DNA from 3 places in the Kocuria palustris genome. Region 2 is predicted to be linked to each of the others. Evidence: riboswitches for the same ligand, from Rfam matches in the RefSeq annotation. Region 2 holds a riboswitch; each other region holds the start of a gene.
What was found. A riboswitch is a leader RNA that binds a small molecule or an ion and turns the genes downstream of it on or off. The one in region 2 is predicted to bind thiamine pyrophosphate.

Region 1 (4,202 bases), 1.5 Mb from region 2:
AGGTACCACAGTGCTTCGGCGTAGTTGAAGATGATGTTCTGCCGACGCGACCGCGCCAAGCAATATCGCCGGGCGGGGTTGGTCAGGCGCGCGGTGAAGCCGATGATTTCGCGTTCGTCCTGCCCACGGGGACTGTTCTGGTATTCGAACCCGGTGTAGACCTGTCGCAGTGAATCCAGGTAGAGCGTGTGGAGGTCGGGATACTCAGGCTTCACTGACGGCTCCTCCCTGCACGCGCTCGATCGCAGCGAGGATGCGTGGCGCGGTGGGCTGCTCGGGATCGATGATGATCTTCTCAACGTCGGCGACCGCTGGGAGGCCCCGGACGAGGAACGCGTACTCAGCTCCCTCTTCGAGGAGCAAGACGACGGGCTTCTTCCAGGCTGAGGCCCACCCGATCTCGATGTGCGTGCCCGGGGACGCGGGTGCGCCGGGGAACGCGACGAAGACGTCACAGGCGGCGATCTCCGTGTAGTCGATGATTGTGCACTCGCTGGGTTCCATGAACTCACGACCCCAGCCCTCTCTGCGGTGGGCGCAGTGCACATCCCACCCCTGGCCTTCGAAGAAGTCGATGATCGAGGTGTACTTGTCGATCTCGGCATCGCCCATCACATGGGTGTCAGCATCGACGAGAGCTTTGAACGGGCCGGCGAGAAACATCTTTCGCGTCATAGTCACGGCTCCTTTCATGAGTCGATGTGGTTGGCCCCCGATCGCGCGGAACGAGAAGGGGTTGTTCTGCATCCCTACCCGCGCGGCCAGAACTGGTGGAAATGGTGCAAAGGACCATGACCTTGGCCGACGTTGAGGCGGTCGCTGGCAACCAGAGCGTCTTGCAGGTAGGTCTTCGCCTGGTCCACACTTTCGGGCACCGAGTGGCCGGGCAACAGCGCAGTGATTGCCGACGACAAGGTGCAACCGGTGCCGTGGTCGTTGAGGGTCTCGACCCGGGGAGACGAGTAGGTGGAGACGCCGTCGGGGCCGGCAAGGTAGTCGACACTGACCGTCTCGCTCGTGAGGTGCCCGCCTTTGAGCAAAGCCCACTGACAGCTCAGTCCACGCAGCTGGGTGGCCTGGTCCTCCATCTGCCCCAGATTAGTGACATCCTCGGTATCGAGGAGCACGGCGGCTTCGGGAAGATTCGGGGTGATGACCGTGGCCAGCGGCACGAGGGTGTCCCGGATGGCAGCCACCGCATCGTCGTCTAACAGCCTGTCGCCACTCTTGGCGACCATCACCGGATCCAGGACCACGGTCTCAGCTTCGTGGTGGTGCAGGCGCTCGGCGATGACCTCGGCGATGGCGGCGTTGGCGACCATACCGATCTTCACCGCGTCGACACGCACATCGTCGAACACTGCATCGATCTGCTCACCAACGAATGACGGATCAAGGGGCACGAACGAGCGCACACCGCGCGTGTTCTGCGCCACGACCGCAGTGATCGCGGCCATGCCGTAGGCGCCCATCGCTGAGAAGGCTTTGAGATCGGCGTGGATGCCTGCCCCACCGGTGGGGTCGGTTCCCGCGATGGACAGGACGTTCTTGACCGTCATGCGCACACTTCCTTCTGCTGCCGTGTGGCGGCGTACCGAGCGACCTCGGCGACATCCTTGCTCAGGGTCAGCCGGGCTTCGTCGACTTCGTCGAGGGCGAACCAGCGTGCTTCGAGGGCATCGTCGCCAGCGTGGGGTTGCCCCGAGCGCCACCGGCAGAGCACGGCGACGAGCACGAAATGACTGACTAATGGTCTGTTCTCGTCGCGGCTGAACGCGTCAAGGCAGGTCAAGACACCGGTGGCCTCACTGATGATGCTGGTTTCTTCACTGAGTTCGCGTTCGGCGGCTTGGGCGATTGTTTCTCCGAATTCGATCTTCCCGCCCGGGAATCCCCAGAATCCTGCATCGGGAGGGTTCGCACGTCGCGCCAAGAGGACATGGTCGTCTTTGATGAGGACAGAAATGACCGCGACCCTTGGGTGCGCGTCAAATGAGGAAGTGTCAGGAACGACAACAGCATGAGACACTGTGACCTCCTAGCGTGGAGGCCAGCGAAGGAAAGAAGCCCTGCTAGACCAGTCCCTTCGCCGGCATGGTCCGGATCAGGTTCTAGGGTCACCACGCTGACAACGTCCAGTGGTATCTCAGCCCCTTGACGGGACACCCCTCGGTACGACCCGAATCTACCAGAACGCCGTCACAGACACACCCTGCGCGGATAGACTGCCGCCGGATACTGGTGTTGGGATCGCCTGCGCACCCATCCAGTGACGCGACTGCGCCTGATGGAGCAAGTCCCCGCCCCACGGGTGGATCCACTGGTAGGTGTCGGTACTGGACGGTAGACCGGAAGGTGTCGGTCGAGCATGAAGGAGGACTGGTCATGGCGACGACGAAGGCCTTGTCACAGGCCGAGATCGACCGGCTCGAAGCGCAGGTCACTGCTGGCCAGCGGATGGCTGGCGGAGAGGAGTCCGACGCCGACCGCGCCCTGGATCGCAAGGTGCTGGCCGGTGAGATGCCCGGCGATGACGCCATCGCCATCGCCGTCCGGCTGGCGCAGATCGACGCGAAGTACGGCATCACCCGGTAGCACGCCGCAGGCCAGGGTCGCGGGTGGGGGTGGACGGTGATGCCGGATCATTGCACAGATCCCGGCACCGAGGTGCTCGTCAACATCCCCGGCTACACCGATCCGGCAGCGTGGAAGGAAGCCGAGACCGCCGTCACCGGCCTTCGTGCCCGCGAGCTGGCCCGCACCCCGATCATCGGCGACTTTGACCTGCCACCTTTGCAGGCTATCCACGCCGCCTGGTCGAGGGCTTCTACACCTGGGGCGGCCGCCTGCGGGATACGAACACCGGCCCCGGTGGGACCGGCATCGCGCACTGTCTGCCCGAGTTCATCCCCGACGAGGCCGTCCGCGTGTTCGGTGTCCTCGCGAAGATGGATCACCTTCGCGGTCGGGACCGGGCCGGGCTCTCCGAGGGCCTGGCCTGGGCGTGGGGAGAGACGACAGCGATCCGCCCCTTCCGTGAGTGAACACGAGGAGCCAGTTCACGTTGTTCAACCAGCTCGCGGTCGAGGCCGGATGGGTCCTCGACTGGAACCAGATCGACCCGCACGTCTTCGCCCACGCCCGCACCGTCGCGATCTACCGCGATCCCGACGGCCTCGACGCATTGCTCTACCCGGCGCTGGTTCCGGCCGCTTCCAGCCCTGAGCGTAAGGTCGCCGAGCGGATGGAACAAGTCGTGGCGAAGTTCGCCCGGCCCCGCCCTCCACGTAAGATGGATGCCCTGGATCACGAGCTGCACGCGGCGTTGCAGCGGCGAGCATACCGCCTCGCCCCTGACCCGCCGTTCGGTCCGCCACACCAGGGGCCGGGGCTACACGACCGAGGGGTCGGGCTATGAACACTCCACGTATCGCCACCGCCGCGCGGAATGAGACCAGCGTGCGGGCGGCCCGGTCACACTGGGTCGAGGAGAACGGGCCCGCAAAATGTGCGAACCCCTCGATGCCCTCGGAGCACCGTACGAACGGAACAAAACCGCAGGAACAGTTAAACGGTCGAAGAAGCTACACGCTCAACGCCCAGCACCACCCGAACTGGTTAGCAAACCGAGCCGTGACGGAGAGGCAGAAACATGGACGGTACGCGATCTAGAGGCCGCGTGCTGGCCGGTCTCTGCGGGGAGCACTCCGGGTGAGGTACTGCTCGTCGACGAGTTGCCGTTGGCGTTCCCCGAGTGCTGTCGCGCGGGCTTCGGTGGCGGCGCGTTTGATCTCGATGAGATCCACTGCCTGATCCCGTGGCGGGCGACGGAGCTCGGCGGCCTCAGCCCGCGCTTCCTCTGTCGACGCCCTCCACTTGGCCGCCTGCCTCCGGGGGCTGGTGCGTAAGTATCGGTCGGGGTCACGGCGGACGTTGTCCGCCCCGTGGAGCCGCGCCAGGAGTGCGAGTCGGTCGCGGCGATGACGCTCCTGCAACCCGGTACGCGCCTGCCGCGCCGCGACTACGGCCTCGTCGGCTTGCACCACTTCGGGAGCGTTCTCGGCTTGCTGGGCGGCGACACGGCCCGCCCACTCATGGAGGTCATCCGCGGGCCGCGGGAGAGTGCCCCACTCCGAGGACAGGCGACCGCGCAAGGCCTGTGTGTGCTCGTGGGCGGTGTCGTGCTCGCGTTGCGCACGCCG
Region 2 (4,202 bases):
ACCGCCGTGCAGATGCGCTCGCACTCCGATCTGATCATGACCGCGACCGGAAGCACCACGGGACTGATCCCGGGCTCGGTGCTGCTGGAGGTGGACCGTCCGAACGCGATCCTCTACTTCCACGTCCTGGACGTGCACGACGACGAGGACATCGAGCACTTCCGGGAGTCCGTGCGCAACACCGAGGCTGCCTGGATCCGCATGATGGGCTCTCCGGAGGACTACGCCGCGCTGCGGCGCGAGGACGCCCAGAAGGGCCGTGGACTCAGCCCTCGGGCCGTGCTGCGCAGCTGGGCGGGCTACGCCCACAGATCGAAGGCCGAACGAGGGGATGAGGAGCAGAGCCGATGAGCACCATCGTCATGGCCGTGTGCCTCGTGATGCTCGCCGGTGCGGCCGCCGGCGTGCTGTATCGACTGGTGAAGGGACCCTCGCTGCTGGACCGCGTGCTCTCCAGCGACGTCCTGCTCTCCGTGGTGGTCGCCGCGATCGCCCTGGAGATGGTCTGGAGCGATCACTCCGACTACATGATGGTCATCGTGACCGTCTCGCTGCTGGGCTTCATCGGCTCGGTGTCCGTGGCGCGGTTCGTCCAGCCCACGCGGCCCCGGAAGACGGGCCAGACCGATGAGGGCGCCACCAAGGAGCCGGTCGAGGGCGAGCGGGCCGAGCAGGATCACCGGCCCGCCCCGATGCAGAAGCCCTCCCCGTCCGAGAAGGAGGGACACCGCTGATGGATCCCATGGACCTCGTGCTCGACATCGTCGTGGGCGTGCTGCTGCTCGTGGGCTGCCTCATGTCCCTGACGGCCGGCCTCGGCCTGATCCGGCTGCCGGACGTCCTGTCGCGGATGCACGCGGCCACCAAGCCGCAGGTGCTCGGTCTGCTGTGCATGCTGCTGGCCGTGGTAATCCACTCCCGCGAGTGGACGCTGCTGCCGCTGGCCCTGCTCGGCTGGGCCCTGATGCTGCTCACGGCGCCGGTCTCGGCGCACATGGTGGGGCGCTCGAGCTATCGGACCAAGCACGTGCTCGATGAGACGCTGATCGCCGATGACCTGGCCGCAGCCCTGGACGAGGCCGACACCGCCGAGTCGCAGGGCGGCGCGGATCGCCCGTCGTGATCCGCGACGGCTCGCCGAGCGCGCTAGGGTGAGCACCGAACCTCCGGCGCCGGCTGAGGCGCCGGTTCCGCGATCTCCCGAGTAGCTCACTCGGGGTAGGAGATGACATGAACCCCAAGATCATGGGACTCATCGGCACCGGCGCGTCCGTGCTGGGCGTGCAGGCCGCCACCAAGGGCCTCGACGCCACGTGGAAGAAGGTCACCGGCCGCCAGGTCCCGTCCAAGGGCGATGACCCCCGTGAGGACCGCTGGCTCGATATCGTCCTGTTCGCCGTGGTCAGCGGCGTGCTGACCACGGTCGTGCGCACCCTGGTCAACCGCCAGGTCGCCGAGCAGCGCGAGAAGGCCGAGCTCAAGGCGCAGGAGAAGGCCAAGGGCCGCGCCTGATCTCGACCGGTCCGGGCCGGTCGCTGCGCGCGGCCTGCTGATCGATAGCGAAGGCGCCGGGAGCCGTGTGCTCCCGGCGCCTTCGTCCGTTCCGGGCCCGGCTGAGGGCGACCTGCATCTGCTGCGCGTTTGGCGTAGGATCCCGGGCATACGACAGGGGAGCGCCCGAGGGCGCTGAGAGTGCGGTCCGCCGCAGACCCTCGAACCTGCTCCGGCTAGCACCGGCGAAGGGAGTCGAGCATCTCGAGGGTGCTGTCGCGCAGCGGCATCGGCGCCTTCCGGCCCCGCCATCGAGCGCGGCACGCATCCTTCCCCTCCTGATCAGCGGGACGCCATGGCGCCCCCGATGCCCCAGGAGGAGCACCATGACGCAGCATCGCAGCACCGACCCGCTGTGCCCCGATCGCAGCAGCGCCGATCCCGGCCTCGATCCGCGCTCGCAGAGCGGTCCCCACCCGCGCCCGGACGGCGCCGCCCGCTCCCCGCAGCGCGGCTCCCGCTCCCGCCTGCGGTGGCGCGTGCTCGACCTCGTGGTCCTCGCGGTGCTGGCCGCCGCCTGCGGTGTCCTGTTCTGGGCTTGGTCGTCGCTGGTCTACCCGGTCTCCGAGGCGCTGACCGTCGGCTACCCGCCGGCAGGCGGGCTGCTGGTGGGCGGGTGGCTGCTGGCCGGACCGCTGGGCGCGCTGATCATCCGCCGTCCGGGAGCGGCCCTGGCCTGCGAGCTGCTGGCCGCCTCCTTCCAGGGGCTGCTGGGCACCACGTTCGGCGCCACCGTCGTGATCTCCGGCCTGATCCAGGGCGCTGCAGCGGAGGTCGTCTTCCTGGCCTTCGGCTACCGCCGCTTCGGACCGGCTGTGGCGATCGCCTCCGGGGCGCTGGCCGGCGCCCTCGGGACGCTGAGCGAGTGCCTCCTCTACTACTACGAGTGGCCGGGGGCTCACCAGGCGGTCTACGTCGTGCTGGGCACGGCCTCTGGCGCGGTGATCGCCGGGCTTGCCATGTGGCTGCTCGTGCGCGCGCTGCGTGCCACCGGTGTCCTGTCGGGCCTGGCCTCCGGGCGATGACGGAGGCTGTCCGCACCGCTGGGGCGAGCGTGACGGCCCGCGGCTTCGGCTGGCAGCCCGACGGCCGCGGCGAGCCCGCGCTGCAGGGCCTCGACCTGCAGATCCCCGCCGGTCAGCGGGTCCTGCTGCTCGGGGCGAGTGGGTCGGGCAAGTCCACCCTGCTGCACGCCCTGGCGGGGGTGCTGCCCCAGACCGAGGACGAGACCGACGACGGCGCGGGCAGCGGCCCCCGCGGGCAACTGCTGGTGGACGGGCGCCCGGCGGCGCAGCGGGACGCGGTCACGGGGCTGCTGCAGCAAGATCCGGAGTCTTCGATCCTGCTGGCGCGGGCCGGTGACGACGTCGCCTTCGGGCCTGAGAACCTCGCGGTGCCGGCGGCCGAGATCGGCCCGCGCGTGGACCGCGCCCTGGACTCCGTGGGGCTCGAGATCTCCACGGACCGGGACACCTCCGCCCTGTCCGGCGGTCAGCAGCAGCGCCTGGGGCTGGCCGGGATCACCGCCATGCGCCCGCGGCTGCTGCTGCTCGACGAGCCCACCGCCAACCTGGACCCCGAGGGCGTGGCCACGGTGCGCCGGGCCGTCGAGGCGGTCGTCGAGGACACCGGGGCCACCCTGGTGGTGGTCGAGCACCGCACCGAGGTGTGGGCCGATCTCGTGGATCGCGTGGTGGTCCTCGGTCCGCGCGGCGTGGTGGCCGACGGATCTCCGACGCAGCTGCTCGACGCCCACGGAACCTACGCCGAGCAGCTGCGCCGAGCCGGTGTGTGGACTCCCGGGGCGCAGGTCGAGCCGCTGCTGCCGGAGGCCTTGGCAGGCGACCTGCTGCTGAGTGCCGAGGCCCTGGAGGTCTCGCGCGAGCAGCCCTCGCAGCGCCGGCTGTCCAGGCGCCGACGGCGCGTGCGCTCGGGGCGGCCCGCTCCGGAGGACTCGATGGCCGGAGCCCCCGCAGCCCTGCCGGTCGACCTCCAGCTGCGCGCCGGGTCGGCCGTGGCCCTGACCGGTCCCAACGGAGCCGGCAAGTCCACGCTGGCGCTGAGCCTGGCCGGGCTGCTCGTGCCCGCCTCCGGTGCGGTGCGCGCCGCCGACGCTCTGGCCGACGGGATCCCGAACGATCCTTCGGTGTGGTCCGGTCCCGAGCTCGTGGAGCGGATCGGCACGGTCTTCCAGGAGCCGGAGCACCAGTTCCTCACCGGCACGGTGCGCGAGGAGCTCGCGGTCGGCCCGCGCCGGGCCGGGGTCCCGGAGGAGGAGATCGCCGGGCGCGTGGACGAGCTGCTCGATCGGCTGCGGCTGACGGAGCTGGCCGAGGCAAACCCGTTCACGCTCTCCGGCGGGCAGAAGCGCCGCCTGTCGGTGGGCACGGTGCTGGCCGCGGCCCCGCGGATCCTGATCCTCGACGAGCCGACCTTCGGCCAGGATGCCGTGACATGGGCGGCCGTCGTCGATCTGCTGGCCGAGCAGGTGCAGCGGGGTCGCTGCGTGGTGGTCGTGACCCATGACGCCGAGCTGATCCGCGCTCTGGCCGCTCGGGAGGTCCCGGTGCGGCCCGTGCCGCGCGCGGTCGGCATGCAGGGGTCCTCCACCGCGCCTGGGCGCCAGCGCGGGGTGCTCGCCCGACGGGACG
Region 3 (4,202 bases), 410 kb from region 2:
AGGGCGCCGAGCGCCAGATCGAGTCCATCAAGGCCGCTCGTGCGGCCCGTGAGCTCGCCTCGCTCGAGGACGCGCAGGCCCTGGCGGCCTCGCTGACCTCGGCCACCGTCACGGTCCCGGCCAAGGCCGGCGCCGAGGGCCGTCTGTTCGGCTCGATCAAGGCCGAGCAGGTCGCCGACGCCGTCAAGGCCGCCGGCCTGGGCGAGATCGACAAGCGCAAGGTCGAGATCCGCGAGCAGGTCCGCACCGTCGGCACCTACCAGGCCACCGTGCGCCTGCACGAGGACGTCAACGCGAACATCGAGTTCGAGGTCGTCCCCGCCTGATCCTTTGGGTGAGCCGTGCTGCACGGCACGCCTGACCGACGAGCCGTCGCCCCTTTCCGGGGCGGCGGCTCGTCGTCGTTGCCGGGCCTGTCGGGCGCCGGCGGGGGGCGGCTCTGCCCCTGACAGGTCACCGTTCGGCGGATGACGACGACGGCCCTGCGCAGCGACACAGGGCAGGCCCTGATGTGGTCCCTTGCGCGGTGATCTCGCATCTGTTCCCGGCCCTCGGGGCCCGGGCGCGGCGCGGATCTGCTGCGGGCGCATGACCCGTCCCCAGGACGGCCGACTTCTGCGCCGACCAGCACCGACGCCGGCGTCGTCTCCCGTGCTACGTTCCCGGCGGCGGCTACGCCGACCCGACTTCGGAATCCGCCAGGGCACAGCAGATCGTGCACGAAGAGGTCGGCGGGGAGGCGAGCCTCGTCGTCCTGGTCCGAGCCCCCGAAGGCTCCCAGGCAGCCGACTCCGCTGACGTGGGGGAGGAGATCGCCGCGGATCTGCGCGAGCACGACGGCATCGAGTCCGTCCATGCCTTCAGCGATCCCGGCATGAGCGACCCGCTGAGCTCTGAAGACGGCCGCACGGGCATGGTCGTCGCGCACATCGAGGGCACCTTGGCCGAGCAGACTGAGATCTCCACGGAGCTCGTGGACCAACTGAGCCAGGAGCGCGGCGACGGCACCGAGGTGCTGGTGGGCGGCTCCGCGCCCATGATCGCCTCGAACAGCCAGCAGGTGATCAAGGACCTGGGGCTGGCCGAGCACATCGCCGTGCCCATCACGCTGGTGCTCCTGCCGGCGGTGCTGGGCGTGGTGACGCTCGTGTTCCAGCACGGCTGGCTCTCCGGGTTCCTGGGCTTCACGCGGGGCCCGCTGGACATGTCCATGCCCGTGCTGCTGTTCTGCATCGCCTTCGGGCTGTCGGTGGACTTCGAGCTGTTCCTGATCGGGCGCATGAAGGAGTTGTGGGAGCAGACGGGCAGCAACCGCATGGCGGTCGTGGAGGGGCTCGCGCACACCGGGCGCATCAACACACTCGCGGCGCTGGTGCTCTCGGTGTCGTTCGCGGCCTTCGGGACGAGCCAGGTGAGCTTCATGCAGCTGTTCGGCCTGGGTACGGCGTTCGCGATCCTGCTCGATGCGACCCTGGTGCGCGGCGTCCTGGTGCCCGCGTTCATGCGGATCGCCGGGCGGGCCAACTGGTGGGCACCGGCCCCGCTGCGGTGGGTGCACGATCGGATCGGGCTGGCGGAGGCCCCCGAGGATCCGCATACGGGCCCCTTGGCGCGGCGCGAGCCGGAGGAGTTCGGGGATCACATCACGCCGCCGTCGGCCCGACGACGCCGCGGTCGCCACGTGGCCGACACGGCGCCGCGGCACCGGAAGGGACCGTGGTGAGGGTCCCGTCAGTCGGTCCGCGCTCTCAGCGCGGGATGGTCTCCGACTGATCCTGAGTCAGGGCCTGATCGAAGAACGCCAGCTCGTGGCGGCAGCCTGCCAGATAGGCCCGCTGTGCTGCCGCACGGCCTGATTCCGAGCTCTGTGCGAGCTCCCGCTCGACGCGCTCCAGGGCTGCAGCGGTTGCAGCCACGAAGTCGGGATCGCGGTAGGTCTCCAGCCATGCGGCATACGGGTGATCCGGCTCCACGGACGGCAGACAGGCTCCGACCTGGGCGTAGAGCCAGAAGCAGGGGAGCACTGCAGCAGCGCCGACAGCTCGGTCCTGTCCCAGGGCGGCGGCCAGCAGGAAGTCCGTGTAGGCCGCGGTGACGGTGCTGGCGGGCTCGTCGGCGGCCTCCGGACGGGCGGCCATCCAGGTGCGGTGCAGCTGGGCCTCCTCCGTGAGGCAGCCGACCGAGGCCTGTGCCCACGCGAGCTGGTCCGGGGCGTGATCGCAGCGTGCGGACAGAGCCGCCAGGGCCCGGGCGTAGCCGGCCAGATACAGGGCGTCCTGGGCGAGGTAGAACGTGAACCGCGCGTCGTCAAGGGTTCCGTCCAGCAGGGCGCGCACGAATCTCGAGTCCTGGATCTCGGCTGCCGTCTGCGCGCCGTCATCCCACAGCGACTGCGTCCATGGACCGGCCGCTTCGACGGCGGGCTGGGGGGCGATGTTCGAGGTGGAGTTCATCAAGGGGACATCCCTTCGCCAGTGCGAGCTGGAGCAGGTTCCACGGGTCTGATCTCAGCGCCGGCGGCGCACCCCGTGTCCGCAGCCCACTATAGGCGGCAGGATCGGATGCCGACAGGGCGGTAGCCGGTTCCGCTGCGAGAGACGAGACCTGCTCATATTGCACATTCGACATATGAGCAGGTCAGGCGGCCTATGGGTCCTCCGAGAGCTCGGTGAGCCCGTCAGGAGCCGTCGTGGCCCTTGAGAAGGCTCGCGAAGTCCGTGACCGGACCCAGGTCCACGCCGCTGCGACGTGGCGCCCGCGCGGGCTCGGTGGGCAGGAAGCCCTCCACCCCAGCGGACTCGGCCACCAGTGCCGTCGCCATCTCGGAGGCGGCTCGAGCGATCCGCGACTCCAGGCCTCCGGTGTCCCCGGAGCCGAAGTCATCGGTCGCGGCGAACACGCCCGTGGGCAGCACGACCGCCCGCGAGTAGGAGAACAGCGGGCGCAGCGCGTGGTCCAGGACCAGGCTGTGGCGCGGGGTGCCGGCCGTCGCGGCGATGAGCACCGGGAGGTCGATCAGCGCTTCGTCGTCGAGGACGTCGAAGAACATCTTGAACAGCCCCGAGTAGGAGGCCCGGAAGATCGGCGTGACCGCCACCAGCCCGTCGGCCTGGGCGACCAGGCGCTTGACCTCGTCGAGCTGCGGATCGGGCAGCCCGCCCGTGGTCATGGCCTGCGCCAGCGGCAGGGCCAGGTCCCGCAGCTCCACGTGGTGGACCTCCAGGGCCTCGCCCCGGGCGCCGACCCGGGACTCGACGGCCTGGGCGATCCGGTCCGCCAGCAGGCGGGTGGACGACGGCGAGGACAGCCCCGCCGAGACGACGACGAGCTGACGGGTCATCGCTGCTCATCCTCCTTCTGCTCGTCTTGCGGCTGCGCGTTGATGACCTGGCGGTGCTTGGAGTCCGGACCCTGGGCGCGCAGGGTCTCGTGGGTGGGCGGGTCTGAGGGCACGTGCGCCGGGCGACGTGCCTCGAAGCCCTCGCGCAGGCGCGGGGCGATCTCCCGGCCGAGGATCTCGATCTGCTCCAGGACCACCTCCTCGGGCAGGCCGGCGTGATCCAGCAGGAACATCTGGCGCTGGTAGTCGCCCACCTGATCCGCGTAGCCCAGGTAGCGCTCCACGATCTGATCCGGGGTGCCGACCGTCAGCGGGGTCATCCGCGAGAAGTCCTCGAGCGACGGGCCGTGGCCGTAGACCGGCGCGTCGTCGAAGTACGGGCGGAAGACCCGCTTGGCCTCGGCCTCTGTCTCAGCGGCGAAGATCTGGCCGCCCAGGCCCACGATTGCCTGGTCGGCGGCGCCGTGGCCGTAGTGCTCGAAGCGCTGGCGGTAGAGGTTCACCATCGAGGCGGTGTGCTCGATGTTCCAGAAGATGTGGTTGTGGAAGAAGCCGTCGCCGTAATAGGCGGCCTGCTCCGCGATCTCCGGGGAGCGGATCGAGCCGTGCCACACGAAGGGCGGGGTGTCATCCAGCGGCCACGGGGTGGAGGTGTAGCTGTTGAGCGGGGTGCGGAACTTGCCCTGCCAGTTCACGACCCCCTCGCGCCACAGCTTGCGCAGCAGGTGGTAGTTCTCGATGGCCAGCGGGATGCCCTGGCGGATGTCCTTGCCGAACCAGGGGTAGACCGGACCGGTGTTGCCACGGCCCATGGTGAGATCCACACGACCGCCGGAGAGGTGCTGGAGGAAGGCGTAGTCCT

Region 1: another riboswitch for thiamine pyrophosphate. It lies ahead of JOE55_RS12350 (NUDIX hydrolase); the one in region 2 lies ahead of JOE55_RS05365 (ECF transporter S component).
Region 3: another riboswitch for thiamine pyrophosphate. It lies ahead of JOE55_RS07240 (thiaminase II/PqqC family protein); the one in region 2 lies ahead of JOE55_RS05365 (ECF transporter S component).

What each region holds. Positions count from the first base shown of each region.
Region 1 is NZ_JAFBCR010000001.1:2,760,195-2,764,396, forward strand. Features, by position in the region: gene JOE55_RS12335 (thymidylate synthase) at 1-215, opposite strand, end outside; gene JOE55_RS12340 (nucleoside 2-deoxyribosyltransferase) at 205-675, opposite strand; gene thiD (bifunctional hydroxymethylpyrimidine kinase/phosphomethylpyrimidine kinase) at 750-1,559, opposite strand; gene JOE55_RS12350 (NUDIX hydrolase) at 1,556-2,029, opposite strand; TPP riboswitch at 2,064-2,180, opposite strand; gene JOE55_RS12355 (hypothetical protein) at 2,386-2,595, shown strand; gene JOE55_RS12360 (hypothetical protein) at 3,065-3,418, shown strand; gene mobF (MobF family relaxase) at 3,669-4,202, opposite strand, start outside.
Region 2 is NZ_JAFBCR010000001.1:1,217,580-1,221,781, reverse strand. Features, by position in the region: gene JOE55_RS05385 (Na+/H+ antiporter subunit E) at 1-351, shown strand, start outside; gene JOE55_RS13425 (monovalent cation/H+ antiporter complex subunit F) at 348-734, shown strand; gene mnhG (monovalent cation/H(+) antiporter subunit G) at 734-1,123, shown strand; gene JOE55_RS05370 (DUF4235 domain-containing protein) at 1,231-1,512, shown strand; TPP riboswitch at 1,658-1,762, shown strand; gene JOE55_RS05365 (ECF transporter S component) at 1,878-2,576, shown strand; gene JOE55_RS13420 (ATP-binding cassette domain-containing protein) at 2,573-4,202, shown strand, end outside.
Region 3 is NZ_JAFBCR010000001.1:1,624,171-1,628,372, reverse strand. Features, by position in the region: gene rplI (50S ribosomal protein L9) at 1-326, shown strand, start outside; partial or broken gene JOE55_RS07245 (MMPL family transporter) at 701-1,723, shown strand; gene JOE55_RS07240 (thiaminase II/PqqC family protein) at 1,749-2,453, opposite strand; TPP riboswitch at 2,447-2,539, opposite strand; gene JOE55_RS07235 (FMN reductase) at 2,678-3,340, opposite strand; gene JOE55_RS07230 (LLM class flavin-dependent oxidoreductase) at 3,337-4,202, opposite strand, start outside.